Regions from separate parts of the Paenibacillus sp. GCM10027626 genome, predicted to be linked through region 3. Evidence: riboswitches for the same ligand, from Rfam matches in the RefSeq annotation. Region 3 holds a riboswitch; each other region holds the start of a gene.
The links. Region 3 has a riboswitch for cyclic di-AMP ahead of ACFQ0N_RS14615 (C40 family peptidase). Riboswitches for the same ligand answer to the same signal wherever they lie in the genome.

Region 1 (9,924 bases), on a different contig from region 3:
TAGGGGAACCGTGTCAGAATGTATACAATGGCTGGAGGAGCATCCCCCCCAAGGAGAGTACTGTCTTGTAATCGCTGGATTTGATCCGGCGCTGCAGAGCGAAGGCGGGCATGCTGCTCAGGAACGGCCTTGGTGGGATGATCTGGAGCTGGAGGAACATGTAGGACGCTATGAGGCGCAAACAGGCAATCGAAAGGAAGCGATCAAGCGGGCGGCGGCCGATCGCGGAATACCCAAGCGCGAAGTGTATAATGCGCTGTTGAGGTAAAAAAAAGAAGAAGCGGCTGACGCCGTCTTCTTCTCCTGAGCATATAAGCGGTGAAAAAAAGGGCCTTCCTGATCGGGTTCTTGGCCAGGAAGGCAATAAAGGAGTATAAAAAGGTTAGAATTAACAAGTGCGGTAATTATATTATAACCGATCTTTCCGAATTTGTCTCTTATTTTGTCAGGGGAGTTGGCAATTCTATCAAACAATCATTGCAAACGATTTTCCCTTTGAAATAAGTTACATTTTCGGCATTGCCGCAGAAGATACATGCAGGTTCATATTTCTTGAGCATGATGCGCTCGCCGTCCACATAAATTTCCAGCGCGTCCTTCTCACCAATGCCAAGTGTACGACGCAATTCAATTGGAATTACAACGCGCCCAAGTTCATCAACCTTACGAACGATTCCTGTCGATTTCATCATAATAATATCCTTTCCCCTCTCAAACTACTGATTCGCCATTATTCGACAAAATTCTATCATTTCTTGTATATATAGTACCAACGTTTCCCAAAATAGTCAACATACAATTGATGGGGAATTCGCTGCAAATTATGAGTTATTACGATAGGAACAAGGTTATGCGCCAGCAGTTGCAGGCGGATTAATTGCTAGCAATTTGGAAAATGAAATACGACATTATTCGACAAATTTCTTGGTTCTTTTGTCGAATCGCTCTAGTGAATTGTCGAAAAAAATATAAAGGCTAGGAGGGGTTAAATTGGGGATCAGGCCGAGACCGCTTGCTGAAGAAAAGGTATTTAAAGATCCTGTTCACAAATATATTTATGTGCAGGATGAAATCATTTGGAAATTAATTAATACGAAGGAATTCCAGCGCTTACGAAGGATCAGGCAGCTTGGAACCTCTTATTTGACCTTTCACGGCGCAGAGCATAGCCGCTTTTCTCATTCGCTCGGCGTATACGAGATTACCCGAAAAATTATTTCCCAATTTGAGCGGGGAGGGTATGCAGATTGGCCCAAAGAGGAAAAGCTCGTCTCGCTATGCGCGGCGCTCCTGCATGACTTGGGACATGGTCCTTTTTCCCATTCTATAGAAGAGGTTTTTGAGACGCATCATGAGGAGTGGACATGCCGCATTTTATTAGAAGAAACAGAAATAAATGCAGTACTCCGGGAAGTTGATTCTGCCTTTCCGAAGCAAGTCGCCGATGTGATTTGTAAGTCATATGGGCAACCTATCGTTATAAGCCTTGTCTCCAGCCAGATGGATGCGGACCGGATGGATTATTTGCTGCGCGATGCGTATTTTACTGGTGTAAATTATGGCACCTTCGACCTTGAACGAATTTTGCGCGTGCTGCGTCCCCATAAGGGCAGAATAGTCGTTAAGGAGAGCGGCATGCATGCGGTAGAGGATTATTTGATGTCCCGCTATCAAATGTATTGGCAAGTTTATTTTCATCCGGTGACACGCAGCTCGGAAATTATTTTAAGGCAAATTTTCCGCAGGGCAAAAGAACTGCATCAGCAGGGATATTCCTTTAAGTGGATAATTGAGCCGCTCCGTCAATTGTTGGCAGGGACGATTGATGTCAAAAGCTATACAGCGCTGGACGAGGCCATGGTGCAGACAGCCTTTGGCCAATGGCAGTATGAGCAAGACGAGCTGCTGGTGGATTTGTGCGAACGGTTTTTAAATCGTAAACTGTATAAATATGTAACGATGGACGAAGCTAACGAGTCGTTATGGCAAAAGGCGCGCGAGCAAATGAGTCAGGCGGGATTGCCGCCGGAATATTATTTGGAAATTGATTTTCCGTTTGATTTACCTTACGATGTGTACCGGACAGGAGCGTCCTCAGCGGAAAAAGACGAAAAACCGCCTATTTTGCTGCTTGATCAAGAAGAGAGGCTATTTGAGATTTCGGCAAGATCCGAGATTATTCACTCGATTTCCGGATTACATCGCGGCAAATATCACTTATATTTTCCAGAAGAAATTTTACGAACAAAGGCGCATCAGCTCTCGAGGGATGTTCGGCAATTGTTTGGCTTTTAATAGAAGAAAGGGGATTTGGACAACAGCATGTTAATCGACACACATACACATTTGGACTCTTACAAATTCGACGAAGATCGCGCGGAAGTAATTGAGAGAGCATTCGCATCCGGGGTTGGCAAGTTAATCAATGTCGGATTTAATCGGGAGACGATCCCGACAACGATGAAGCTTGCCGAGCAGTATGAAAATATATATGCAGTGGTAGGCTGGCATCCGGTTGACAGCATTGACATGAAAGATGGAGATCTCGAATGGATTGCATCTTTATGCGATCATGAGAAGGTTGTCGCCATAGGTGAAATCGGGCTGGACTATCACTGGGATACATCCCCAAAAGATGTGCAGCAGCGTGTTTTTCGTCAGCAAATTGCCTTGGCCAAACATAAGAAAATGCCAATTGTTATTCATAATCGCGATGCGCATGAGGATGTTGTAAGGATTTTGAAAGAAGAAAATGCCCGCGATGTGGGAGGCGTTATGCATTGCTTCTCAGGAAGCTGGGAAACGGCCAAGCAATGTTTGGATATGAACTTTTATATTTCGTTCGGAGGGCCGGTAACATTTAAAAATTCTAGGGTACCGAAAGAGGTATTGGCTAAGGTTCCTTTGGACCGAATTTTGATCGAAACGGATTCCCCTTATTTGGCTCCTCATCCACATCGTGGAAAGAGAAATGAGTCATCTTATGTCCGTCATGTAGCCGAGACAGCAGCGGAAATAACAGGGAAATCAATGGAAGAAATTGCCAAAATAACATACGAAAATGCAATAAATTGTTTTGGCATTCGATGAAACAAGCTTTGAGAGCAAGAAAAAGAGACTAATATTGTGAAAAAACTAATTTTCTTATAGAAATTCACGCGGTTTTCACGAGTTTTTCCTTAAAATTCGTTAAAATCGTCATTTATCGCATCTTTACAATGTGCCGCAAAAGACGGTATCATTCATCTCAGAGCTCACGAAGCTGCAATTTGTATTTTCAAAATAATCGCTTAATCTCCAATCTGGAGAGCGGGGGAACCTGGTGCAGGCAGTTCGAAATTTTGAACATGCATGCCCGACATGATTTGGGGTGAATTTTGCGGCTGACCTTTTACTCGGAGGCAATCGGTCAGAAGCGAATAGGGCGACTCTCTCGCCCGAATCCGGCAGCTAACCTCGTAAGCGCAAATAGAGAGATCAACCTCGTGCATCTATTCATTCGCCATTTGCGAAAAAGCCACGAAAGAGATCCTCTGTCGTCGGCTTTTTTGTGATCTAGAATTATAAACTTCCATTCGGCTTATAAATTCTAAGCATCACCTTGAGAAACATCTCAGTCTTTTACAGACCAATGAATCTGTTTCTTCTCGTAATTTTGAATATTATTCTATCTGACGACATAGGGTGTAAGGCGGAGGTGAATGGTAGCACAATCGAGGCAGCGTGCCAGACACGCTATAATCTAACTTAGTCACGTCAAATTCAATCATGCGTAATTCGACGGCGGGACTATGTAAGGAGGACCGATGGAGTGGGCGAACCCAAGATTAAGGACACCCATGAGAAACGATCATCCAGCATGTCTTTCGCATTGCGATGGAAGCATGAGAACTTGCGTTTAATTGTACTAAGCGCTATGATCTCGATCGCTATGACTTTCATGTTTTTGGTGTTGTTGTACGGAACGGCTGACAAGCGCGTATCCGTAGTATTGAACGGACAGGAAAATATTGTTTCGACCAAACAATTGGTCCTTCAACGCCTACTGGATGAACAAGCCATTAAGATTGGACCGCATGACGAAGTGTCCATTCCACTGAACGCGGGAATTAAAGACGGTGATCGGATTGTTGTCGATCAAGCAGTCCCGCTGCAGGTTAAGGCTGACGGCAAAGTAAGAACGTTGTACACGACAGAAAAGACGATAAAGGAAGCGGTCGATAAAGCCAATATATCGATCCGTAAAGAGGATAAAGTATTTCCTTCGTTGGAGAAGACGATTGAGCCGAATATGACGGTCACGGTCGTCAGAATCGACAAGCATCGTTTGTCGCGTGAATATGCTCTGCCTTATTCGATTGTGAAGAAAGAAGATCCCGAACTTGAGAAAGGGAAGGAGAAGCTAATTCAGGTCGGTAAGGAAGGCAAAGTAGTCAAGCAATACGAAAAGGTGTTTGCCGATGGCAAACTGGTCAATCAAACCTTCGTTACGAAATTGTCCCAAGAGAATGCCGTCAACCAAATCGTTGCTGTTGGAACGAAGAAAGAGGAGCCGCCAGTGCAAATTTTAGCGGCCGCAGCCGATGATTCGGATTCTTCAGGTGCGACGGTTACGAAGCAGGGCGTCACTTTCAAAGCGAAAAAAGTATTGAAAAATGTGACCTTAACAGCCTATTCAGCCGGCGTAAATGATACGGGCAAGGGCAAAGGCCATCCTGATTATCGTATTACAGCGTCGGGTGCTCGCGTCAAAGAAGGGCATACCATTGCTGTCGATCCTAAGGTCATTCCGCTTGGCTGGTGGGTTTACATTGAGGGTATCGGCTTCCGCCGCGCGGAAGATACCGGTGGTGCGATTAAGGGGAAAATAATTGACGTTTTTATTGAGAGCGAGAAGAGCGTCAGAAAATTTGGCCGTAAAAAAGGCTATACCGTACATGTAATTGGACCGAAAAAGCCTGATTCCATTTAAGCGATAGCAGGAATCTTAATGAGCGTTGTCATAAATTTATCGTATTTCGCATCGAAATATGCCATTATAAGAAGAGGCGCAGCCTCTTCTTTTTGATTTGCCCAAGTTCGGAGGAAACAGGAAAAATGATACATGAAATTATTGTGGTCGAAGGCAAGGATGACACAACAGCCATTCAGCGCGCTGTACAGGCTGAGACGATTGAGACAGGCGGCTCGGCGATTGGAGAAGCAGTGCTAAGACGTGTAGAGCTGGCGAAAGAGCGTCGCGGCGTTATTATATTTACTGATCCCGACCATGCCGGCGAACGCATCCGGAAAATCGTCTCGCAGCGGGTTCCGGGCTGTAAGCATGCTTTTTTGCCGCAGGAAGAAGCGTTCTACAAAGGTGATATAGGCGTTGAAAATGCTTCGCCGGAAGCCATTAGAAGGGCGCTGGCTAATGTACGGACAGAAGCGGTTGACGGACAAGCAGCTCCCCAACCAGAAGTAACCTGGGAAATGATGATGGAAGCAGGGCTTGTCGTGAGCTCGGACGCTTCAGAGCGCCGCTTGTTAATGGGCAATTTGCTTGGCATCGGGTATGCTAACGGCAAGCAGTTCTACAAAAGATGTGTCATGTTCCGAATAACCCGGGAGGAATTCGATCAAGCTAGGCTGCAAATGGAACGGGAAATCGGAGGGAAAGGCTCATGAAGCAGCTTGAAGTAGCAACACCTAAAAGAACGAAAGATATTATTGCAAAGTACGGTTTTTCTTTTAAAAAGAGCTTGGGTCAAAATTTTTTGATCGATCAAAATATATTGCATAAAATTGTGGCTGCGGCAGATCTGAATGGCTCAAAGGGAGCGCTGGAAATTGGTCCCGGGATCGGCGCATTGACGCAGCATCTGGCAGATACGGCCGCTCAAGTAACGGCAATTGAAATCGATGACCGGCTCATTCCGATCCTTCAGGACATTTTCGCGGAAAGCGAGAATGTGCATATTGAGCATGGCGATGTGCTGAAGCTGAATCTGGCGCAATTGATTGAGCGGCAATTTGCTGATTGTACAGGAGTTAGTGTTGTTGCTAATTTGCCTTATTATGTCACAACCCCAATTGTAATGAAATTACTGGAAGAGAAACTCCCGCTTGAAAATATTGTTATTATGATTCAAAAAGAAGTAGCGGAGCGAATGGCAGCAAGCCCGGGCAGTAAAGCTTACGGCAGCTTAAGTGTAGCCGTACAGTTCTATTGCATCCCTGAGCTGGTCTGTACGGTGCCGCATACGGTCTTCATACCGCAGCCTAATGTTGATTCGGCAGTGATCAAGCTGCGGCTGCGGGAGGCGCCTCCAGTCGATATAGAGGATGAAGCGCATTTTTTCCGCACCGTGCAGGCAAGCTTTGCCCAGCGCCGCAAGACGATGGCGAACAATCTCACGGCCTGGCTTGGCAAGGAGCAGCGCGAGCAATCGCTGGCTATCTTGGAGGAGTGCCAGATCGATGCGTCGCGGCGCGGAGAAACGCTGACCATTGCTGAATATGCCGTCTTAAGCCGGGCGCTGATTAAAGCCGGTCTGGGTGTATAATATTTCGACGTATGACGGCGGCAAATTGTTTCATCGGGCGCTCAAAAAATTTTAGTGAGAATGTTCACCAACCTTTCGTTCTGCCCATAGGATAGACGAAGAGGTGATTGCCCATGAAACAAGGGGATTTGGTCATACGCAAGTCGTATGGCGGGGACGTCCTTTTTCGAATCGCAAAATTGAATAAACAATTGGCTACGCTAAAGGGCACGGATTACCGGCTCATCGCAGATGCGCCGATTCCCGATTTATTGCTTATACCGGATCCAGAGGAGGCAGCTCCATCCAAGCAGGTGCGCATCAAAGTAGACGAGTCAACACAGCGTATGCGCCAGGAGCGTCAGCAGCAGCAGCGGAAGGTGCAGCAAGACGAGGAGAAGATGGGGCGAGCCTTAAATCATAATGCCCCTTATTTTGAAGTGCCCGGAAAAGTGCTGCATCTGGATGGCGATGCCAGCTATTTGCACAAAAGTATGGATCTTTACAGACAGATGCGGGTACCGGCTCAAGGTTTGCATGCCCACGAATCCCAAATGCCGGCGATTGTGCAGCAGCTGCTGCCGCAGATTAATCCGGACATTCTTGTTATAACAGGTCACGACGGCGTGCTAAAGAAGCGGGAGACGCATGATCTATACAACTTGGCCAGCTATAAAAACTCACAAAATTTTGTTAATGCGGTTCACATCGCCAGACAATACGAAAAAAGTCATGATGGTCTCATTATTGTGGCAGGGGCGTGTCAATCGCATTTCGAAGCTTTGCTGCAATCGGGGGCCAACTTTGCCAGTTCTCCAGGGCGTGTGCTGATTCATGCGCTTGACCCTGTATATATTGCGATCAGGGCGAGCTATACGAGCATGAGGGAGACGATCGATCTGGCCGATGTCATTCATGGCACTATTAGCGGCATTGACGGCGTGGGCGGAATTGAAACTAGGGGGAAATATCGGGTAGGTTTACCTAGGCCAAAAACGTTAACGGGTGTCAAGCCAACTGTATAATATGCCACAATTCAAATGATTTATGCATAAATTTAACTTTTCATATTGACAGAGTAATTAACCGACTGTTATAATATAAAATTTTGACAAACTGCCTCTTCCGCGTTATAATGGACAAGGAAAGAGGTGGTAGTGGACAATGGCAAAAAATGCGCTGTTGGAAATCAAACGCAGTTTGGAGGCTCATGTCGGCTCCAAGATTCGTCTCCGTGCTAACGGGGGCCGCCGAAAGACCATCGAAAGAACAGGTGTACTTGAAGAGATCTACCCTTCTGTCTTCATTGTGAAACTGGATCAGGAACAACATGCTTTCAAGCGTGTTTCTTACAGCTATGCCGACATTTTGACCGAATCGGTCGAAGTGATGGTGGATAGCGATGACGGACAGGTTCGCATCACTTATTTGCAATAACGCCTAAAGCTTCATGTCAATAGGATTTGCTTTTTGGATACGGTGCTTGCTGCGCCGGCTAATCTTTATTTCTGCTGCTGCAGAAAAGGGGGAATGCCAGCGTATGCCAGGACCGTGTTCTTATTTTTCCAGCGGAACGCTGCCGCTTAATTCGCATGACGTTCGGTATTTCATTGCATACTAAGCTTATCTTGATGAGCGAAGGAGGGTAATGATACGATGAGCCGAAGACGCCGCAGTATAATGAGTGAGCAGCTGAAGCAGGAATTAGCAAAGGACCTGGGCTTTTACGATACAGTACAAAAAGAAGGATGGGGCGGTATACGCGCCAAGGACGCAGGCAACATGATTAAGCGCGCCATTCAGCTGGCCGAGCAGGCGGCTGCACAGTCCTATACTGCACAGGCCGCTAACCAGCCGGGGCAAGCCGCTCGTCCGGCCATGCCGCAGCAGACATGGCGGCAGACGGCGCCAATGCCGCAACAGCGCCCTGTGCAGCAGCCGTATGGAACACAGCAGCGGACGACTGCCACTATGGCCCATCAGCATGCAACGGGCTTTATGCCATATATGAACACACAGATGACAAGCCAGCAGCAAGCCAATACACCGCCAAATTAATGACCGCAAGGCGCCATCGCAGCGGTTTTAAAAGCTAGGACGCCAGCAGATGGGAGCTTCTGCTTGTAATGCGTCTTAGCTTTTCTTTTTTTCTTTTGTTAAAATAGAGACTAATGGTGATATAAAGTCAACGGAAATGAACGGGTGAAGATGACGAATGAAAATTTATGAGAAGGCCCCGGCTAAAATCAACTTGATGCTTGATGTGCTGCGCAAACGCGAAGACGGGTTTCATGAAGTGGAAATGATTATGACAATGGTCGATCTCGCCGACCGGCTGGAGATGGAAGAGCTGCCGCGCGACAGCATCATGATATCGAGCCAGGCTGGCTATATACCGCTAGATGAAAAAAATTTGGCGTTTCAGGCAGCGAAGCTTATTAAAGAGCGCTACGACGTCCGTAGAGGGGTCTACATTCATCTGGATAAGAAAATACCGGTTGCAGCCGGTCTGGCAGGCGGAAGCAGCGATGCGGCTGCTACGCTGCGTGGATTGAACCGGCTGTGGGATCTGGGGATTTCGCAGCAGGAACTGGCCGAACTGGGAGCGGAGCTTGGATCGGATGTGCCGTTTTGTGTGACGGGGGGAACGGCTTTAGCTACCGGACGCGGGGAACTGCTGCAGCCAATCGACAATCCGCCGCAATGCTGGGTGGTGCTGGCGAAGCCGCCGATTAATGTATCGACAGCCGATGTGTATGGGCGTTTCAATGTTGCGGCTTTGCGGGAGCATCCTTCCGCTGCCGATATGATAAAGGCAATTGCTGACCATTCCTTCTCTGCAGTATGCAGCCAGCTAGGCAACGTGCTTGAGTCGGTGACATTGCAGCTTTACCCCGAGGTAAGGCAGCTCAAAGAAAGCATGCATCGTCTAGGGGCTGACGGTGTGCTAATGTCGGGCAGCGGACCGACTGTTTTCGGCTTAGTCAGCAAAGAAGCCAAAGTTTCACGCATTTATAACGGTTTACGTGGATTTTGCAAGGAAGTATATGCAGTCAGAATGCTCACATAACTGCTGCATATCTTGATTAAATCCGTATAAAAATGATATATTATGTGTATAATATTCGGATTTTTGGCGAAGGGGAATGGCCGTGAAGAAGTTGAAGCGAAGTGCAAGACTCGTGGAAATGACACAGTACTTGCTAACGCGTCCTCATACTTTAATTTCGCTAACAGCGTTCGCCGATCGTTACCAGTCGGCGAAATCGTCCATTAGTGAAGATCTTGCCATCATCAAGGAAGTGTTCGAACAAGAGGGGCTCGGCGAGCTTCAGACTCTTGCGGGCGCGGCCGGCGGTGTGAAGTACCTGCCGAAGATGAACAAGACACAAGCGAAAGA
Region 2 (9,924 bases), on a different contig from region 3:
TCAGTATTGCCATAATCCGGATACATGGGATACAAGTACTGGCCGTCATATGACGGTAGAGGACGTGCTGGCAGAGATCGAGCCTTACTTGCCTTATTACCGCAATTCAGGCGGAGGAATTACAGTAACGGGCGGTGAGCCGACCTTGCAGGCTCCCTTTGTCGCTCAATTATTTGCAGCCTGCAAGGAACGCTTTGGACTGCACACCGCGATCGACAGCTCGGGGTTTTGCGAGCCGGAGCATGCAGCCCAGCTCTTGTCATATACGGATCTCGTCTTGCTGGATCTCAAGATAATCGACCGTGACAAGCATCAGCGGCTTACAAGTCAGCCCAACGACCGCATTCTCCGCTTTGCCCAGCTGCTTCAGCGTCTGAATAAGCCGACATGGATCCGCCATGTGCTTGTACCGGGGGTGACCGATGATGCGGCTGACCTGCAGCAGCTCGGCGCGATGATTGGCCGTATGGACAATGTTGTAAAATTCGAACTGCTTCCTTATCATCGAATGGGCGTATATAAATGGCAGCAGCTCGGCCGCTCTTATCCGCTTGAGGGTGTACCCGCTCCTACAGAGGAGCAGGTGATGCGGGCGGGACAAATTATCTCGGCGGCGCAAAAGGCCGGCTCCTTGTCACAGATGTGACAAAGATCACACGGGAATCGGGGACTTCACAGAAGAAAGTTCAGTGAAGTCCCCGATACCTTTTTTTGCCGTTGAAAGGTAGTATATAAATAGGAAGATTACGGAATGGAAGCGGGGATGAATAATGTCGGCTGTGCCAGATCGGGCGGAAGGTCTTGTGCCAGTATTATCGCAGGAAAGCTTTGAAAAGCTGGAGAGCATTATGTATACGCGCAATATGGAGAAAGGAAGCTATTTGTTCTGGGAAGGTGATTCTGCAGACAAATTGTATTATATCATCGAGGGCCGGGTACGGACGACCAAGGCTTCGGATAATGGCCGGACGCTGACGATGTATTTGCATCAGCATGGCGATTTGATCGGGCAAATGGACCCTTTCCAGGAATCGACGCATAGCTTTAGTGCGGAAATGACAGAAGATGGCAAGGTAGGTGTTATCCAAAGAAAAGATTTGGAAGTTCTCCTGTGGCAGCATGGCGATCTGGCTGTTGAGTTTATGAAATGGATGGGCTTAATGCATCGTCTAACCCAGACGAAATTCCGGGATTTAATGATGTTCGGCAAGACAGGCGCACTATGCTCGCTGCTTATCCGTCTCAGCAATTCGTATGGCATTACCCACGAGAACGGAAATATTCACATCGATCTGAAGGTCAATAATACGGAGATGGCCGATATGATCGGCGCTACGCGGGAAAGCGTGAACCGGATGCTGAGCGATCTGAAAAAGGATGAGGTCGTTGAATTTGAAAACGGCCATATTGTTATTAAGAATGTACAATATCTGCGCGATGTATGCCATTGTGAAAATTGCCCCAAAGAAGTTTGCCGGATGTAAAATAGTAAATCAAAAAAGACTCCACGAGCCTTGCCTCGTGCCAAGCGGCAGCAGTAATTGCGCCTGGCATGGGAAAGGATGGCCGCGGAGTCTTTTTGGGTTCAGTTCAGTTCTGCAGCGCAAGCAGTTCGCGAATATCCTGCTCCGATAAAGCAGACAAGGCGGTATGCCCGGGTTCGATCACCTCGTCGATCAGCCCTTTTTTCCGCTGCTGCAATGCATACATTTTTTCCTCGACTGTATCTTTGGCGATCAGCCGGACGATTTGCACCCGTTTTTGCTGGCCGATCCGATGAGCGCGATCCTCCGCTTGCTGCTCGACGGCAGGATTCCACCACAAATCGTAGAGGATAACCGTGTCCGCGCCGGTCAAATTAAGACCTGTCCCCCCGGCCTTCAATGAAATGAGAAATAAATCCCGTTCCCCATTATTAAAGCGGTGGCAGAGCTTGACTCGCTCAGGAGATGGAGTTTGCCCGTCTAAATAAAAGAACGGATATCCGCGCTGCCCCAATTCTCTTCTGATTATGTTTAACATCTCTGTAAATTGCGAGAAAAGCAGCACGCGCCGCCCGCTGCCCCGGCATTCCTCGAGCAGCTCCATCAATTGCTCGAATTTGGCTGAACTTCCTTTGTAACCGTCAACGAAAAGCGCAGGATGGCAGCAGAGCTGTCTGAGGCGGGTAAGACCGGCCAAAATTTTGAGCCGGTTTTGCTGGTAGTCGTCGTCATCGAGATGCTTCAACGTTTCCTGCCGCAGCTTAGCAAGATAAGCAATGTACAGCTTTTTTTGCTCTGGCAGCAGCGGCATCGTCTGCGTCGATTCGATTTTTTCCGGCAGCTCCTTCAGTACATCGCGTTTTAGCCGGCGCAGCAGGAAGGGGCGTATCTGCTTGGCAATCGTCTCGCGCGACAACTCGCCAAATTCCCGCCTTCCAGGGAAAAGCCCCGGAAATACGGCGTCATAGATAGACCATAGCTCAGTCAGGGCATTTTCGATGGGCGTTCCGGTTAGCGCAAAGCGGTATTTTGCTTGCAGCAGCTTGACTGCCTTCGCTGTTTGGGTCATATCGTTTTTAAACATCTGCGCCTCATCCAGCAGAAGCGTATGAAAAGACATATTCATGCATGATTTGATGTCCTTTCGCAGCAGCGGATAAGACGTAATGATAATATCGGCGCTTGCCGCGGCGAGCCAGCTGCGGGTTCGTTCCGCTTTACTGCCATCTATAACAACTGCATGCAGCCCCGGCGCGAATTTTTGCAATTCTTCCCGCCAGTTGTAGATTAGGGAGGAAGGCGCGACGATTAGAGCCGGCTGCCTGGCTTCGCGTATTTCTTCCTGCATAGCGGCAAGAAAAGCGATGCTTTGCACCGTTTTGCCGAGCCCCATGTCATCGGCCAAAATACCTCCAAAATGGTAGTGTGCTAATGTGCGCAGCCATTGGTAGCCGTATTTTTGATAATCGCGCAAAACGCTGTCGAATGGAGCGGGCAGCGGAAAGTCCAGATTGTCCGGATTATGCAGGTCATGCAGCAGGCGGCGCAAGTTTCTGCTTAGCTGCGCAGTTTGTCCGTACTGCTGGCCGGGATTAAGCGCCAGCGCGTGCCGGATCGGCAGCCGCATCGTCGCGCCGGCAACATCTAGAGCACGAATGCCGATATCGTTCAGCAGGCGGATGATATGCTGCAGCTCGTCTCCTTCCAGCGGGAGCAAGGCGCCGCTCGGCAGCCGGTAATATCTGCGTTTGACCTCAATCGCTTGCAGCAGGCGGCGAATTTCGGCTTCGCTAATTTCCTCCATGTTGAAGCGCAGCTCAAGCCAATCCGTCCGCTCATCGACTTCTACCTTGATGCTGATTGGCGGCGGCCCCACGTAGAGCCGTTCCTTGACTGCCGTTGTTGCATAGACAGTCAGCAGCTTTTCGAGCTGGGGAATAATCGTGTGCAAAAATTCAAATTCTGCCGCTTCGTCATGCAAAAAGTAGCCGCTCTCCGTCTTGGTGAAAGGGAGCTGCTCCATCAGACGGATTATCGTATTTTCCCCTTCATCGTCGCGTATTAAAATACGCCCTTCGCCGTGCTTGGGCGAATCGCCGCTCTCCAGCGGATTTATGACGATTGCCCCATAATGAAACTCGAGGGCGGCAAGCAGCCGCTCTTTAACCCGGTCAAGGAAAAGCTTGGCTTTGAGCGGGGCCTGAACGATCTTTGCCGATACAGCTTTGGAAATCTCTACGCGGCCAAGCTTGAGCAGGCCCGGAACGACCTTTTCGATAAAAGCGCCGATCATCTGCCCGCTTATGAGCAGGCGGTCTCGCTCTCCAGCGGCGAGCATGCGCTTCAATTCATAGAGCCGCTTGCATTGCTCGGCAGGCAATTGCTGCAATTGTCCGTTGCTTATTACTGTATTATAAGCTTCCATGACGGTTATTTGCTCCATGCCGGATACTGCGAGCATATAGCGGCTCGAATCAGGGACCGAGACCGAATCCGCATGATCAAATTCGAAGCGCAAAGGCAAAGGTTCGGTTGACAGACGTAATCCATCGTAGACAGCATGTTCTTCCTCAAGACGGATAGACGGCGCTTTCAACAGCAGCGGCAGCAGCTCGGGCCATGCAGCGGGGGAGATGGGCAGCTGCCGTTCCGTCAGTCCCCAATTGGCGTACCGGGACTGAGCGTCCTGCGAGTAGAGCCGATCCTGCTGCAGCAGCTCGCAAAGCTTGGCCAAAATCGCATCGTCATCTGGATGGAAGCAGTGAAGCTCCGGCTCATACGTGAAGCTCTTGGCAAAATAACAGGATTCGCGCCGCTGGAGCCGCCGCAAAAAGCCGCTTGCATCGGAAACGGAATAGAGCCGCTTCAGACCGATCTTCAACTCCAGCGCGAACATTTGCTCGCGGTAGTTTTGCAGAACAGGCTTGCAGACCCAGGCTACGGTCAGCATGGCGCGCTGTTCGAAAAAAGTGCCGGCCGCGCTTGGCAGCATACGCTGCGGACTAAAAAGCTTAACAATATCGTTTAACAGCGCATCGTCGCCTGTGTTAGTCTTTTCTGCCTGTTCGGCCGCAGGCAAGCTGTCGTTTTGCAGCATTTCCCGCAAGGAAAACAGCGCGGCAGCTACATGCTTGCAATGCTTGTCGAATGCGAGCAGCAGGGAGCAGGGACAGCTAGCGCTGACCGAATCGCTGTTCAAAGCAATATGAATATGGTTGCGGCCAGTATCATCGAAAACATCAAACGTATAGTCATTCGTCACTTGACTGCCGTGAATCAAGGCTGTTTTTCCGGTTCGATAAAGGTTTTTCCCTTTATTGTAGGCAAGCTGGCCGCAGCTCTCTTTAATAAATGAATCTGTCAGCAAAAAAGTCATGAGCTAAAATTCCTTCCCTCGCAATCTGCGACTCAGGGTGGTGCTAGTTCATCTTGTTCATTATGATACCATGACGAGACAGGTTAGAAAACGCCTTGACACTATTCTAATTTGAATATACTATAGTTATTATTCTAATTTGAATAGGGAGTGGTGAGCTTGTTTGTTCAGCAAAAGGAAAAGTCTACAGCCATTAAACCGACCATTGTCGGGCTTATGCTGGCTTTGCTGCTGGTTTCGCTCGATCAGACGATCTTGGCGACGGCCGTGCCGACCATTGTCTCGAAATTGGGCGGACTGGAGCAATATGTATGGGTATTTTCAGCATATTTGATCGCTTCGGCAGCCGGGATGCCGATGTTCGGCAAACTGTCCGATATGTACGGGCGCAAGCTGTTCTTTTTGCTTGGCCTGGCATTGTTTATTATTGGCTCCGCGCTTTGCGGGACGGCAGGGACGATGACGGAGCTGATTATTTACCGGGCTGTGCAGGGGGTTGGGGGCGGAGCCTTGATGCCGGTTATTTTTGTAATTATTTTTGACCTGTTTCCCAAGGAGAAAAGAGGCAAGGTACAGGGGCTGTTTGGCGCTGTTTTCGGCTTATCCAGTGTGTTCGGGCCGCTGGCTGGCGCCTTTTTTACCGATCATCTGCATTGGCGCTGGATCTTTTACATTAATTTGCCTCTTGGGCTGATTGCATTTTGGCTCGTGCTGCGCTGCTATCATGAGAAAATTGAACGCGCCAAACGAGCGGTGGATTGGCTGGGCACCATAACATTGCTGGCTGCGGTGCTGGCCGTCATGTTTGCGCTGGAGCTCGGCGGGCAGGAATATTCCTGGCAATCACCGCTTGTGCTGTCGCTGTTTGCGGGAGCCGCTTTGCTGCTGATCCTTTTTGTTATAATCGAACATTATAATCGCGATCCGATCGTGCCGCTGCCGCTTTTCAAAAATCGTTTGTTTACAGCAAGTCTCGGGATCGGATTTTTTTACGGGGCGGCTTTAATGACGGGAGCATCCTTGATCCCGATGTTTATACAAGGGGTAATTGGCGGAACGGCTACCAATGCGGGACTGGTGCTGACGCCGATGATGATCGCTGTCGTTGTCAGCAGCTTCCTTGGCGGCACTTTGGCAAGACGTTTCTCATACCGCGCCATTATGCTTGTGTCGGCAGCTTTTTTAGTCTCATCCGCGGTATTGTTGAGCATACTGAACGTCGACAGCGGCCGGGGATTAATCACGCTTTGCATGATTCTTCTCGGTTTGGCGATAGGGGCCTCTTTTCCGATTTCCTCCATCGCCGCACAGCATAACATTGGCTACCAGCAACGGGGAGTCGTCAATTCCCTCGTCCGTTTTTCTCAAACTTTGGGTAATACATTAGGAATCGCGGTGTTCGGCAGCTTGCAGGCAACAAGAATGGCGCAATATTTTGCAGAAGCCCATCTTCCTGCCGGCTTCAAGCCGCAAGACATTTTGCAGCTGGCAGGAAGGGAACAGCTGCCGCCCGATTTGCTGCAGCAATTGGCGAAAGCGATGTCTTCATCGCTTACAGATGTGTTTCTGTGGATGATACCGCTGAGCGTGCTGGCAATTTTGTTTGTTATTTTGCTTGGAAATGCTAAAATGATGACAAGCAACGTGCAGCAAAATGAAGAGGTGAACCGCCATGTCTATCAAGCTGGCCATACTGGGGCTCCTGATGGAAGGGGATAGCTATCCATACGAAATTGTGCGGGAAATGAAGGACCGGCAAATGCATAAATACGTAAAAATCCAGTATGGCACATTTTATTATGCGATCGATCAATTGAAAAAGGACGGCTACATTGCCTCTGTCGAAGTAATTAGCAGCGGGAGCAGGCCCGACAAGACCATCTATCGAATTACGGATGCGGGAAAAGAGCTGTTTCATCGACTGCTGCTAGAGCAGATGGAGGGAGAGCCGCACCTCAATCATCCGATGTTTATTGCGCTCATTTTCGCATCCTATGGTGATCAGGCCAAAATTGCGGAGATTTTGGCGCAGAAAATGCCGCAATGGGAAGCAGAGGCCGAGCAGATGCTGAGGCTTTACGAGGAGCATGTCGGTCAAGTGTCCCGCGCGGTCCTGCATACTTTGTGGGTAGGCTACGAGCATCTGCTTACTGAGCTGAACTGGCGGCGGCGGCTGCTCGCGGACGCGCTGGCCGGCAGGCTCAACGAACGGGGAGAGGGACTGAAGCTCAAGCCTTATGAGGAGGCTGACAGCCCGATTTGACTTTTCGGGCGAAAATGCATTAAAATGGATCCATGCTTAATTTTCGGATATGCACAATATTCGAGAAGCGGGGGAACCAGTTCAATTGGGGCGAATCATTCATGGAAGTGAATGTAGGGTACCATCTACCCGAGTCCGTCAGCTAACCTCGTCAGCAATGGATGGGTCTAATCAATACTGGTGCGAGACTGCCTTCATGACAGTAGAGACCCTTGTACAAGGGTCTTTTTTGTTCTTTATTGACCACAAAGGATGTATATCGTTCCAAAATTTAGGGATGGAGCATTCTTATTGGCAATAAAGCGGTCTCATGTTTTCGAAGCGGGTTTGTTTGGCAAACCTGCATGCCGCTCATCCTCGAAGAACTTCGATCGAAGTTTTTCTCACCCCTGCTGACTTTGACGGGCATCCGATGCAAGAGCTGGGCCTCCATCGTTTCAACCAATCTGAGTACAAGGAGAGGGTACGATGCAGAAGGCCAAATATTTGACGAACATTAACCAGGTGACCATGCTGCCGGAGAGCGAGCGTGAAAGGCTTAAGCCGATCACTGATAAATTCGTGTTCCGAGTCAATGATTACTACTTGGGATTGATCGACTGGGACGATCCGCATGATCCGATTAGAAAGCTAGTCATTCCGAATGAAGGCGAGCTGAAGGAATACGGGCGATGGGACGCGTCAGATGAAGAGACCAACTATGTTGTGCCGGGCTGCCAGCATAAGTACCGGACAACCGCTCTGCTCATCGTCTCCGAGGTTTGCGGCGCCTACTGCCGCTACTGCTTCCGCAAACGTTTGTTCCGCAATGATGTGAAGGAAGCGATGTCCGATGTAACGCAAGGTTTGGAATATATATCCAAACACCCGGAAATTAATAATGTGCTGTTAACAGGGGGCGACAGTCTCATACTTGGGACGGCCAAGCTCACCGCCATTATCCAGCGTCTCCGCGAAATTGATCATGTCCAAATTATCCGTCTAGGCTCCAAAATTCCTGTCTTTAACCCAATGCGCATCTACAATGACGATGCATTGCTCGAAATGATCCGAACCTACTCCAATGAAGAAAAGCGCATCTATGTCATGGCCCATATTAATCATCCGCGTGAAATTACCCCAGAAGCAAAAAGAGGCTTTAAAGCGCTGCATGACGCAGGCGCTATTGTCGTCAACCAGACGCCTGTGCTGAAAGGCATTAATGATGATCCCGCTGTGCTTGGCGAACTGCTGGACCGCCTGTCGTGGGCCGGTGTTACTCCCTATTATTTCTTTATTAACCGGCCGGTTGCCGGCAACAGAGACTTTGTGCTCCCGTTGAAAGAAGTGTATCGCATCGTAGAGAAGGCCAAAGCAAGAACCTCCGGCTTGGGCAAGCGTGTAAGGCTATCGATGAGTCATACATCAGGCAAAATCGAGGTGCTGGCGATCGAGGACGGAAAAGCCTATTTAAAGTACCATCAGTCGCGTGACGACAACTACGGAAAATTTATGGTGCTGGATTGTCCGGATGATGCGGAATGGTTCGATGATTTGCCGGGCAATGAACAATACTGGGAGCGGCCAAAGGTGAAAATGCAGACGGCTCCGTAATAACCGGGCGATAGCCTGAAGGCGATCCGAACGCCGGATTCGGCGCTCGGTCGGCTCGCGGCTTTACAAGCCGCAGCTTCAATCGGCAATTTCCCGTTCTTTACGGTAATTGCTGGGGCTTACGCCAACGGCTTTGCGAAAGACATGACAAAAATAATTTTGATCGTCATAGCCAACCATCTGAGCAACGATATTGATTTTGCATGAAGTCGTTGCAAGCAGCTCTTTGGCACGCTTCATCCGCACTGAGGTGATGTAATCGCTAAAGCTGCTGCCAGTCGTTTGCTTGAAACGCTTGGAAAAATAATTCGGGTGTATATAGTAAGTGTCAGCAACCCATTGCAAATTAAGATCGGCAGCATAGTGATCGTCAACATACTCCCGGACAGATTTAATGATGGCGTCTGATGACCGGTCGCCAAAACGGTCTGTCGTCAAATCGGCCAGCTTCTGCAGCTGATTCAGCAAAATCGCCTGCAGCCCGGTCCAGTCGGCGGCCTCCTCCAAATCGGTCAGCGGCGCTATCAAAAAGGCAGCCGGCAGCCGTACTCCGCGCTCCCGGCTGTACGACCGCAGCAGATGAATGACCTCGGTGTAAAAATATTCGATATGCTCGTAGCAGCAGGCCGGCGATAGCGCCGTCTTCATCAGCTGGATAACTGTATCTGCGAAGTCGGCTGCTTTCCCTTCCTCAAGCATGGCAACAAGTGTTTGTTTGGCCGGCTCGTGCAAGGCGGTGAATGGAGCGGGCTGGTGCCCGCCCGTAATCTCGCTTCTACCGAATAGTTTGCCGTCACCGGCTAGCAGGCGGTTTTTCAATCTTTTACCCGCTTCTGCGTAGGATTGCGCCAAGTGATAAGGGGATTCCTTCATGCCGCCGATCCCGATAGAGAGATTGATTTTTAGCCGTGCCTTTACCCATTCCAGCAATCGCTCCAGTTGATCGCTAATTTCCTGCAGCATTGCACTGTGCTCACATCCGATCAGCACCACGACTTCCTCGCGTTTATAAATATGATTAAATACGACAACATCAGCAGCCGGCTCGCGGCCGCAGTCGGCGAGCAGCCCGTTTTGAATGACATTATGGACTGAAAACCTGGCCAAGGCCAGCTCCTTCTCATCGTTCATTGTTGTGGCGATTTTGGCCGTTGCAGTGCAGTAGAGCGGCCAGCCAAGCAGCTCCGCCGGAACTTGCGCGAGCTTGA
Region 3 (9,924 bases):
ATGCATAAAGCCGTCATTGACGATCACTTCAACCCGTTCATTGTCAAGCTGCCCCGCAATGTTCGGCAAATATTTTTTGGAATATTCGATGACCTTGCCGTCGATCTCTACAAGAACTGCCTTCTCTACCTCCGGATGCTTAAGCACTTCGCGGATCACGCCGCCGTCCCCGCCGCCAACGACAAGCACATGCTTAGGATTTGGATGGGTGTACAGTGCCGGGTGAGCTACCATTTCATGATAGACGAACTCATCCTTGTCTGTAGTCATTACCATGCCGTCCAGTACGAGCATAGTGCCGAACTCTTCAGTCTCAATCATGTCCAGCTTTTGAAAATCAGTTTGCTCACTGACATAAGTTTCTTTAATTTTGGCTGTAATGCCGTAGGTTTCAGTCTGCTTCTCGGTGTACCATAATTCCATCTGGCGTTCCCTTCTTTCGTCATTATCTATATGGAGCATTAACATTTGTAGGTCGCTGATCCAATCTGTATTATAGTGGAATGTTCATCCCTTTACAAACAGAAAAAACAACCTTTTAGAATGTATCTGCTGAAAAAAATATGAACGGCATGAATAGCCTTCCCTCTCATTTTCCATACTAAGGAAGTGAGACATCCGGAGGTGATTGCCATGACAAAACAAAATAGCAGCTCCCAGCGAAAACGGCGCTTGCCGCTTCTGATTCGGGCCGAAAGATGGGCCCCCCTGCTTCGCCGGATGAAGCGTTTGTTGATAGCGGCGGGATGCGGGCTTGCTGTGCTGATGATCGCGGCTTTCTGTTTTTTATTTTATTTGCATAAACAGGCGCTACCGGTCTCATTTATTAGCCAGACCTCGCAAATTATCGATCTGCAAGGCAATGTTATCGATGCTATTCATGCCGGTGAAAATCGGCAGTCGGTGCCGCTCAAAAATATCTCGCCCGATCTGGTTCATGCCACGCTCGCCATCGAGGATCAGCGATTCTACGATCATATCGGCTTCGATACGAAAGGGATGCTCCGCGCTATGCTAGTTAATTTGCAGCATTTCGACACCAAGCAAGGCGCCAGCACATTGACCCAGCAGCTTGCCCGCAATTTGTATCTGACGCATGAGCGCACATGGAAGCGCAAGTTCAAGGAAGCTATGTATACGCTGCAGCTCGAAATGCATTACTCCAAGGATGAAATACTCGGCCTTTATCTGAACCAGATCTATTACGGGCATGGGGCATACGGAGCAGAGGCAGCCGCCCAGCTTTATTTTGGCAAACAGGCTTCCGAGCTTACTTTGGGAGAGAGCGCCCTGCTCGCCGGAATTCCGAAAGGCCCGAAATATTACTCGCCATACAACGATATGAAAAATGCCAAGGATCGGCAGCGAACCATTCTGGCCATGATGGCCGAGCAAGGATATATCACTTCCGCGGAAGCCGAGCAAGCCGGAAGTGAATTATTGCACTTCAAGCCGCTCAGCAGCAGCCAGCAGGAAGGAACCGCCCCTTATTTTCGCGATTATATTCGCAGCATCGTTGTCGACCAGCTCGGATTAGACGAGCGCTTGCTTCTCGAAGGGGGCATAAAAATTTATACCACGCTCGATCCGATTGCCCAGCGGGCGGCTGAAGAAGCGATTGCCAAAGGAGTTCCCGAGCAATCCGAGCAGCAGGCTGCGCTCATTTCCATCGATCCCCGCAACGGATATATAAAGGCGATGGTCGGAGGCAGAAATTACAAGTCCAATCAATATAATCGTGTATTCGCGAATACACGGCAGCCGGGCTCTTCCTTTAAGCCGATCGTCTACTTGACTGCCCTGCAAGCGGGAGGGATGACGCCTCAATCGCGTTTCAAGAGCGAGCCTACCGTATTCACTTATGATGAAGGGCGGCAAACCTATGCGCCGCGTAACTATAACGACAAATATGCCAACAAAGAAATCGATATGCGGCAGGCAATCGCCAGTTCGGACAATATTTTTGCCGTGAGCACCTTAATGAAGGTCGGTCCCGACAAAGTAATCGACATGGCCAGAAAGCTGGGCATTCACAGTCCGATGAATGCCGTGCCTTCACTGGCGCTCGGCACCTTCCCGGTCAGTCCCTTTGAGATGGCTTCGGCATTCAGCGCATTTGCCAACGGGGGAGTTCGCATGCAGCCTATCGCCGTCTTCCGCATTGAGGACCGGTCGGGGCAAGTGCTGTATCAATACGAGCCAGCCTCCGAACAAGTCGTAGACGCGGCCCACGCTTATGTATTAACCCGCTTAATGGAGAGTGTTTTCGATACTGGAGGCACCGGCAACCGGGTTGCCGCTGTGCTCAAGCGGCCTGTCGCCGGCAAGACAGGGACTACAGCTACCGATGCCTGGCTGGTCGGCTATACGCCCGAGCTGGCTACTGCCGTCTGGGTCGGGTATGACAAGGACCGCAAGCTGACAACTTCCGAAGCTCACCGGGCAGCGCCGATATTCGCCAATTATGTCGAAAATGCTTTGAATGCTGTGCCGCCGAAAATTTTCGCCGTCCCCGAGGGAGTCGTCAATGTCTACATCGATCCGGATACCGGCAAGCTCGCCGCGGCGTCCTGCCCGAACAAACGGCTGGAAGCTTTCATTAGCGGCACGGAGCCAACCGAGATCTGCGGAGCGCATGGCGAAACGGCAGCCCCTGCCGGCACTAAAGAGCAGTCAGGGCAGCCGGACGAGTCATCCTGGTGGCGAACCTTCAAACGATGGTGGACGCATTAGAGGCGTCTAATATAAAGGGCTGCTCCAAAAGTGACCCGCAGGCAACTTTGGAAACAGCCCTTCGCCATTATTTGTTCAGCATCTCGAATACTTGCTCTACGTCTTTATCGCCGCGTCCGGACAAGTTAATAATAACAATTTGGTCCTTGCTCATGGATGGCACGATCTTTTTCGCATAAGCTACGGCATGTGCGCTTTCCAATGCCGGAATGATGCCTTCAGCGCGCGACAGCTCCTGGAATGCCGCCAGCACTTCTTCATTGCTGACCGTGGCATATTCCGCCCGGCCGGACATTTTAAGATGGCTGTGCTCAGGCCCGATACCCGGATAGTCCAAACCTGCGGCAATGGAATAGGTTGGCTTCGGATTGCCTTCTTCATCAAGCAGCACGAGACATTTGAACCCGTGAATAACGCTCGGCACACCTTGTGTAAGCGTTGGCGCCTGATCCGGTTCTACACCAATCAAGCGTACAGAAGGCTCGTCCAGATAATGCGCAAAGGCGCCGATCGCATTGCTGCCTCCGCCGACACAAGCCAGTACCGCGTCCGGCAGGCGGCCTTCCTTGCTCAAAATTTGGCGTTTGGACTCTTCGCTGATGACCGATTGGAAATGCTTCACCATCGATGGATACGGGTGCGGCCCTACCGCCGAACCCAACAAGTAGAAGGTTGTCTTATAATTGGCCACCAGGTCGTTCAGCGCTTCGTCAACAGCATCCTTCAGACGCCCTTGACCTTTGTCGACCGCTACCACCTTGGCACCCAGCAGCTCCATGCGGAATACATTCAGCGACTGACGCTTTGTATCCTCAAGCCCCATGTAGATGACGCATTCCATTCCGAACATCGCACAAACAGTAGCGGTCGCTACCCCGTGCTGGCCAGCCCCCGTCTCGGCAATAACCCGCTTCGCTCCCATCCGCTTGGCAAGCAAGATTTGACCAATAACATTATTAATTTTATGAGCGCCCGTATGATTCAAGTCTTCCCGCTTCAAGTATACCTTGGCCCCGCCCCACTCCGCAGTCAGATGCTTGGCAAAGGTGAGCGGATTTTCGCGGCCGACATACTCCCGCAGCAAATAGTGGTATTCCTCATTGAACTCAGGATCATCCTTATATTTTGTAAATTGCTCGTCCAGATGATCCATAACTTCCTGCAGCTCAGGCGGAATATAGCTGCCGCCAAACTCTCCGAAATATCCTTTTACTTCTGTCGCTTCATTCATCCGATCTGCCTCCAATATATTTTATTCGCTTAAAGCCTGCTTCAGCTCATCCGGCGAGCGATCCCACCATTCCAGATTATGGCTAACAAGCAATTTGCGCAAGGCTGCTTTCTCTTCTGCTCCAAGCTCATCCAGAATGAAGCGGCGTTTAATCGCATAGTCCAAATTGTTCACATGCTGCGCCAGTATTTTCCACCCTCGTCTAGCCTCGGAATCGATGAGCATCGGGCAAGCGGTCGCCCCCGCATAATATGAACCTTCCTCATTGCGGTCTACAGCAACCCATACAATCCAGCAAAGCCTGCCGTTCGGCACATCCTCCTTATTGGGGCTGAAGCGAATCCCGCGCTCGATCTTGCTCTTGGCATGCATAGCTCCAACATCTATATAGGCTTCTCCGTTATCGATCATGACGCAAGCTACTTGACTCAGGTCGATCGTGCCTGCCCCGAAGCCGCGATGCTTCTTATTGCTGACCACGTTGAGCGCTAATGTTTTCTTTTCCTTCTTTGGCGCTTGCTCAGCGCTCTCCGCAGTCTCTCCTTGCTGCCGCTCTTGGTTTTGTTCTTGTTCTGACATCGGCTTTCCCCGCCTTCCACTATATTGAAACTGCGCGCTCACGCACAGTTTTAACGCCTGTCCGTACTTTAATTCCATTTTAGCTAATAATCTGTGAAAAGCAAACATATACATGCTGTAGATGCTTGTCAACGGGAGGGAATCGTTCAATGACGCCACATCACACTAAGCGTTTACTAATGCTTGCTCTTCTAGCTGTTCTGGTCGGCGTAACCGCACGAGAAGGATTTAGTTCGGCCTGGGTTTCACAATATACATACGCCAATGCAGATGCGCTCGTCCCTGCCGCAGCTATTTCAGTCTCGAGAGATGAAGCTGGGAGCCAGGTATGGTCCAAGGAAGAAGAAATCCCCATTCAGAAGACTAAAATCGAGCTGAGCAAGCGAATCGTCGATTACCATATCGAAGTGAGCTTGCAAGAAGAAAACAAGCTGCTGCAAGGTACCCAGACCGTCACGTGGAAAAATCCCGGGCGCAAGCCGGTATCCGAGCTTTACTTTCACCTTTACCCCAATGCCTTCCGCTCGTCAGATTCTACCTTTATGCAGGAATCCGGAGGGCGGCTGCGCAATGATAAAGCGACCGCATCCAGCATTGGCTCTATGCGCATCGAATCACTTGAGACAATCCAGGGAGAAAGCCTCCTCCCGAGACTGCATTACGTCCAGCCTGACGACGGAAATACAAACGATTTTACGCTGGCCAAGCTCCGCCTGCCAGAAGCCGTTGCCCCGGGAGCAAGCGTCTCCTTGAGAATGAAGTTTGAGGTACAGCTGCCGGAGGTTTTCGCCCGCATGGGCTATGCCGGCGATTTCATAATGGCCGGGCAATGGTTTCCCAAACTGGCCGTTTTTGAACCGTCAGGCATGCGCGGCAGAACGGGTGAAGGCTGGAATGTGCATCAATATCATGGAAATTCCGAATTTTACAGCGATTTTGGCACCTACAGCGTGAAAATAAATGTGCCTGACGGTTATAAGGTTGCTGCCACAGGTTTTCAATCAGGGGCGCCAATCACTCAAAATGGGCGGCAGTCCTATCAATTTTATGCAGATGACGTGCACGATTTTGGCTGGTCTGCTTCTCCGGACTTTGTTTATGCAGAAGAGCCCTTCTCTACAACGGGCGTGCCGGGCGTAAGAATCAAGCTCTATCTTGATCCGCTTCATGCCGAGCTGAAGGACCGCTATATGCATGCCGCTAAATCCGCACTGACTAAATTTGCGCAGTGGTATGGGACATACCCTTATTCAACCTTGTCTATAGTCGTTCCGCCAAAAGGGGGGAACGGGGCGGGAGGAATGGAATACCCTACACTTGTTACAGCCTTCTCCGCCGATAATGAGAACCCGGGCTTTGAGCTTGAACGAACAGTCGTGCATGAAATCGGCCACCAATACTGGTACGGCATGGTCGCTACCAATGAATTCGAGGAGGCCTGGCTCGACGAAGGCTTCACTTCCTATGCCGAAGATAAAGTGATGGAAAGCGAATACGGCGTCACGCCAAATCTTGCGCTCGAAGCCAGCTATATGACCGATCCTGCACCGCTGAAACAGCTCGCCTGGTCCTACCATGACCATAATCATTATGCCGAAAATGTATATATGCGCGCCAAGCTCGTGCTGACCGGGATTGAAAACCAAGTCGGCGACGCAGCAATGCGGAAGATTCTGCGCACTTACTTTCAGAAATATAAATTCAAGCATCCTTCGACGGCCGATTTTCAGCGAGTGGTCGAAGAGGTGACGAAAACAAAATGGAACGACTATTTCAGCCAGTTCGTGTATGGCGACGCTATGGCCGATTATTCCGTAGAAGCGATCCAAGTGCGCGCCGTACAATCCGAGGGGAATAAGCAGCAGTATGAATCAAGCGTCCTGATTAAAAGGAATGGCGGCATTTACGGACCGCTCCCCATTTTGTTCAAGTTTGCTGATGGCACCACGCTCACGAAAAAATGGGACGGACAAGAAGCCCACATCCAGTACAGACTGCTGCATGACTCGCCATTGCTATGGGCTGCCGTCGATCCCCACGGCACGAATGTTCTGGACAACCAGCATATCAACAACTTTATGAAAGCCGAGCTGCCTGAAAAAACCCGCACACGCTGGAGTCTGATGGTCAGCAAGCTGGTCGAGGGGCTATTCGGCACAGTAGCGTGGTAATTCATCATAAAGCAGTAATGAAAGGAGGCGCTAGCATGAAAAATTATGTCAAACGGGGCTGGAAGCTGACATTTAAGCACATCTACATTATGATCGCCTTGTTTATATATGAACTGATATGGGGCTTCTTCATCTATCGTACTGTCGAATCGATCGTAGTGCCGCTGCTCCGCAGATTCCCGGATACCCTTGGCATCGATAGTGCTATACCCTTGTTTCTGGCCGAGGCCCAGTTTCGGCTGATGAAGACAGATCTCATTTCGCCCTATTTATGGTTGTTTGGCGGCCTGCTGGGAGTGCGTATATTAATAACACCGATCATCAATGCCGGCCTCCTCTATTCCCTATGCCACACAAACGATGATGGCAATACGCATTTTCTGCAAGGAATCCGCACCGCCTGGAGGCCAATTACACTGCTCTATTTTATCGAAACGCTCCTCATGCTGACACCACTTGCATGGCTGCTGCCCCTAGCGTGGAAACTGCTGGTTTCCAGCGGATCGCTGACCGGGCTGCTGGAGGAAATGATGCCTTACATTGCCGGCTGGCTGGCCTGGGCCGTATTGCTGCATCTTCTGTTTTTGGCCATGCAGCTTGGCGCTGTATCGGGAACCGGGATTTGGCGCACCTTATGGACGGCCTTGCGCCGCATACTCCCCTTCCTTGCAATTTCCTTTATGATGTGGCTAATGAGCATTTTTGTCAGCGCCACAGTGACCTCAGTTTCCATGATGCTGGCCGGCCTTGTCGCACTCATTGTAAATCAAACCTATTATCTGATACGTACCCTGATGAAAGTATGGACAATCGCCGCCCAATATGAAACCCTCCGCACAGATACATAATTGGTGAAGAACGGGCTCCGCAGCAGCGGAGCCTGTTTTCGTTATGAAAATTTCGGCCTTTACGATTAAAATCGCAAAAAGTTGCACTCTTAGAATTCTAATTTGTGAACATTATGTGAACTTAGCAGGGAAAATGCAAAAATACGCGAATTTATACTCCCGGAAATGAAAAATTTGCCGAATTCTCGTGAGAGAAACGGGGGAACCATCTTTGGGTGAATTGATCTCGTCCTCTGTCTTAATGAAGGACTGGAGGAGAGAGATCATAGGGGACCTTCAACCGAACCCCACAGCTAACCTCGTAGGCGTTGGAAGGAGTACCTTGTTTTGAAAAAGCTTTCTGCTTTGCTGATCGCCCTCTCTTTAATGCTTGTATTCCAAGTTGCAAGCGCCTTCGCGGCCGAGTCAAAGATGGACAGCATTATTAGCGATGTGATCGGCACGCCGTATCATTATGGCGGAACGACTACAAAGGGTTTTGATTGCTCCGGATTTACGATGTACGTATTTAAAAAAATCGGCGTCTCAATCTCGCGCACATCCGGATCCCAATCCAAGCTGGGCAAAAAAGTAGCCAAAAGCGACCTCATTCCCGGCGATCTCGTATTTTTCAATACGAGCGGCAAGGGCATTTCGCATGTTGGCATCTATGTTGGAGATAACAAGTTTGCACATTCTTCCTCCAGCAAAGGTGTAACTATAAGCGGCCTGAGCGATTCCTATTATGAAAAACGCTATGTAACTGCTCGCCGTGTAATGAGCACGGAAACGTTCGAAAAGTACGCCGACGAGCCTACTGATGAGCCTGTAGACGATCAGGACGTTGACTAAAGCATCCTTTAAGGATGCCTAATAAGACCACAGCTACTTTGTCTTTCGCGACGGACAAGCTGTGGTCTTGTTATTTTCAAGTATATAATAGAAGCAGCAATCCGATCCTGTGATTATATTCTTGTTTATGAAGGAGACGCTTCCCGTGACCCTGTCCAACTATCATCCCGTCCTGGCCGAATGGTTCGGGCTTACTTTCGGCCAGGCGACCGACGTGCAGTTGCAAGCCTGGTCAGCCATTGCAAAAGGTGATCATACCCTTATTGCCGCGCCGACAGGATCGGGAAAAACACTAGCCGCCCTGCTCCCTTGCCTGGATAAGCTGGTAAAGGGGAAATCTGCCGCAGCCAGCTGGCAGCCTGGGGTGCGCATTTTATATGTCACACCGCTCAAAGCCTTAAATAATGATATTCATCAGCACCTGCTCCATTTTATAGAAGAAATCGAGTCTTATGCCGCCAATACTGCAGAAGGCCGGTGGCCGTCCATTTCTTCCGCCGTTAGAACCGGCGATACGAAAGCCAGCGAACGCGCCAAAATTTTGCGCCGGCCGCCGGACGTACTCGTTACGACTCCCGAATCGCTTTATTTGCTGCTGACTGCAGAAAAAGGACGCAGCGCGCTGCAAACGACGACAGCTGTTATTGTCGATGAAATCCACGGACTCGCCGGGGATAAGCGCGGCGCCCATCTTTCCCTTTCACTGGAGCGGCTGACTGCGCTTTGTCCTCACAAAGTTCAGCGCATCGGAGTATCTGCTACGCAAAAACCGCTAGAGCGCATCGCCCGCTTCTTGGGGGGATGGGAGTCGGCTTTAGCGGAGCCGCGGCCTGTAACCATTATTGAAAGCCATATGACGAAAGCTATGCAGGTTCAAGTCATGATGCCGGAATATGACGAGCAGCTGCAAAACAGGGAAAACGCCTGGACGCCGATAATCAGCATGCTGATGCACCTCATGCAGTCTGCACGCTCAGTCTTGTTGTTCGTAAACAGCCGCCGCTTATGTGAACGGCTCGTCCTGCGCTTGAACGACCATACCGGCTACCAGTTCGCCCGTGCTCACCACGGCAGCCTCGCCCGCGAACGGCGGCTTGAGGTCGAGCAATTGCTGAAAAATGGCGATCTGCGCTGTCTGGTCGCTACTTCTTCGCTTGAGCTTGGCATCGATGTCGGGCATGTCGACCTTGTGCTGCAGCTCGATCCGCCGCCCGATGCGGCAGCCGGTATCCAGCGCATCGGGCGGGCCGGCCACTCCGTTGGCGACGTAAGCCGCGGCTTCATTATCGTCAGAAGCAAGGGACAGCTGGCCGAAGCAGCGGTTCTCCGCCGCAGCATCATCCGGCGGGATATTGCCGAAATACGCTTGCCGCAGCGTCCGCTGGATGTGCTCACCCAGCAAGTGACAGCCATCGTCGCGGCTGCCCCGATAACGGTGGACGCATTATTTCTGCTCGTTGCCGGCAGTGAATGCTATCGCCCGTTGACCCGGATGGAGCTGGAGGCTGTACTGCAGGTGTTGTCCGGATTT

Region 1: linked by a shared signal. The riboswitch ahead of ACFQ0N_RS34945 (resuscitation-promoting factor) and the one ahead of ACFQ0N_RS14615 (C40 family peptidase) in region 3 are both predicted to bind cyclic di-AMP.
Region 2: linked by a shared signal. The riboswitch ahead of ACFQ0N_RS01940 (KamA family radical SAM protein) and the one ahead of ACFQ0N_RS14615 (C40 family peptidase) in region 3 are both predicted to bind cyclic di-AMP.

The regions. Positions count from the first base shown of each region.
Region 1 is NZ_JBHTHC010000032.1:8,369-18,292, forward strand. It holds gene rsmI (16S rRNA (cytidine(1402)-2'-O)-methyltransferase) at 1-268, shown strand, start outside; gene ACFQ0N_RS34930 (AbrB/MazE/SpoVT family DNA-binding domain-containing protein) at 438-692, opposite strand; gene ACFQ0N_RS34935 (HD domain-containing protein) at 997-2,295, shown strand; gene ACFQ0N_RS34940 (TatD family hydrolase) at 2,323-3,090, shown strand; cyclic di-AMP (ydaO/yuaA leader) riboswitch at 3,278-3,481, shown strand; gene ACFQ0N_RS34945 (resuscitation-promoting factor) at 3,812-4,972, shown strand; gene rnmV (ribonuclease M5) at 5,098-5,667, shown strand; gene rsmA (16S rRNA (adenine(1518)-N(6)/adenine(1519)-N(6))-dimethyltransferase RsmA) at 5,664-6,545, shown strand; gene yabG (sporulation peptidase YabG) at 6,659-7,549, shown strand; gene veg (biofilm formation stimulator Veg) at 7,689-7,961, shown strand; partial or broken gene ACFQ0N_RS34970 (small, acid-soluble spore protein, alpha/beta type) at 8,181-8,351, shown strand; gene ispE (4-(cytidine 5'-diphospho)-2-C-methyl-D-erythritol kinase) at 8,740-9,594, shown strand; gene purR (pur operon repressor) at 9,677-9,924, shown strand, end outside.
Region 2 is NZ_JBHTHC010000001.1:383,863-393,786, forward strand. It holds gene pflA (pyruvate formate-lyase-activating protein) at 1-646, shown strand, start outside; gene ACFQ0N_RS01920 (Crp/Fnr family transcriptional regulator) at 771-1,484, shown strand; gene ACFQ0N_RS01925 (SNF2 helicase associated domain-containing protein) at 1,591-4,860, opposite strand; gene ACFQ0N_RS01930 (MDR family MFS transporter) at 5,077-6,579, shown strand; gene ACFQ0N_RS01935 (PadR family transcriptional regulator) at 6,533-7,123, shown strand; cyclic di-AMP (ydaO/yuaA leader) riboswitch at 7,147-7,295, shown strand; gene ACFQ0N_RS01940 (KamA family radical SAM protein) at 7,592-8,716, shown strand; gene ACFQ0N_RS01945 (response regulator) at 8,795-9,924, opposite strand, start outside.
Region 3 is NZ_JBHTHC010000006.1:359,179-369,102, reverse strand. It holds gene speE (polyamine aminopropyltransferase) at 1-423, opposite strand, end outside; gene ACFQ0N_RS14640 (transglycosylase domain-containing protein) at 634-2,733, shown strand; gene trpB (tryptophan synthase subunit beta) at 2,801-3,964, opposite strand; gene ACFQ0N_RS14630 (YwhD family protein) at 3,986-4,543, opposite strand; gene ACFQ0N_RS14625 (M1 family metallopeptidase) at 4,693-6,714, shown strand; gene ACFQ0N_RS14620 (hypothetical protein) at 6,750-7,562, shown strand; cyclic di-AMP (ydaO/yuaA leader) riboswitch at 7,728-7,885, shown strand; gene ACFQ0N_RS14615 (C40 family peptidase) at 7,890-8,393, shown strand; gene ACFQ0N_RS14610 (DEAD/DEAH box helicase) at 8,539-9,924, shown strand, end outside.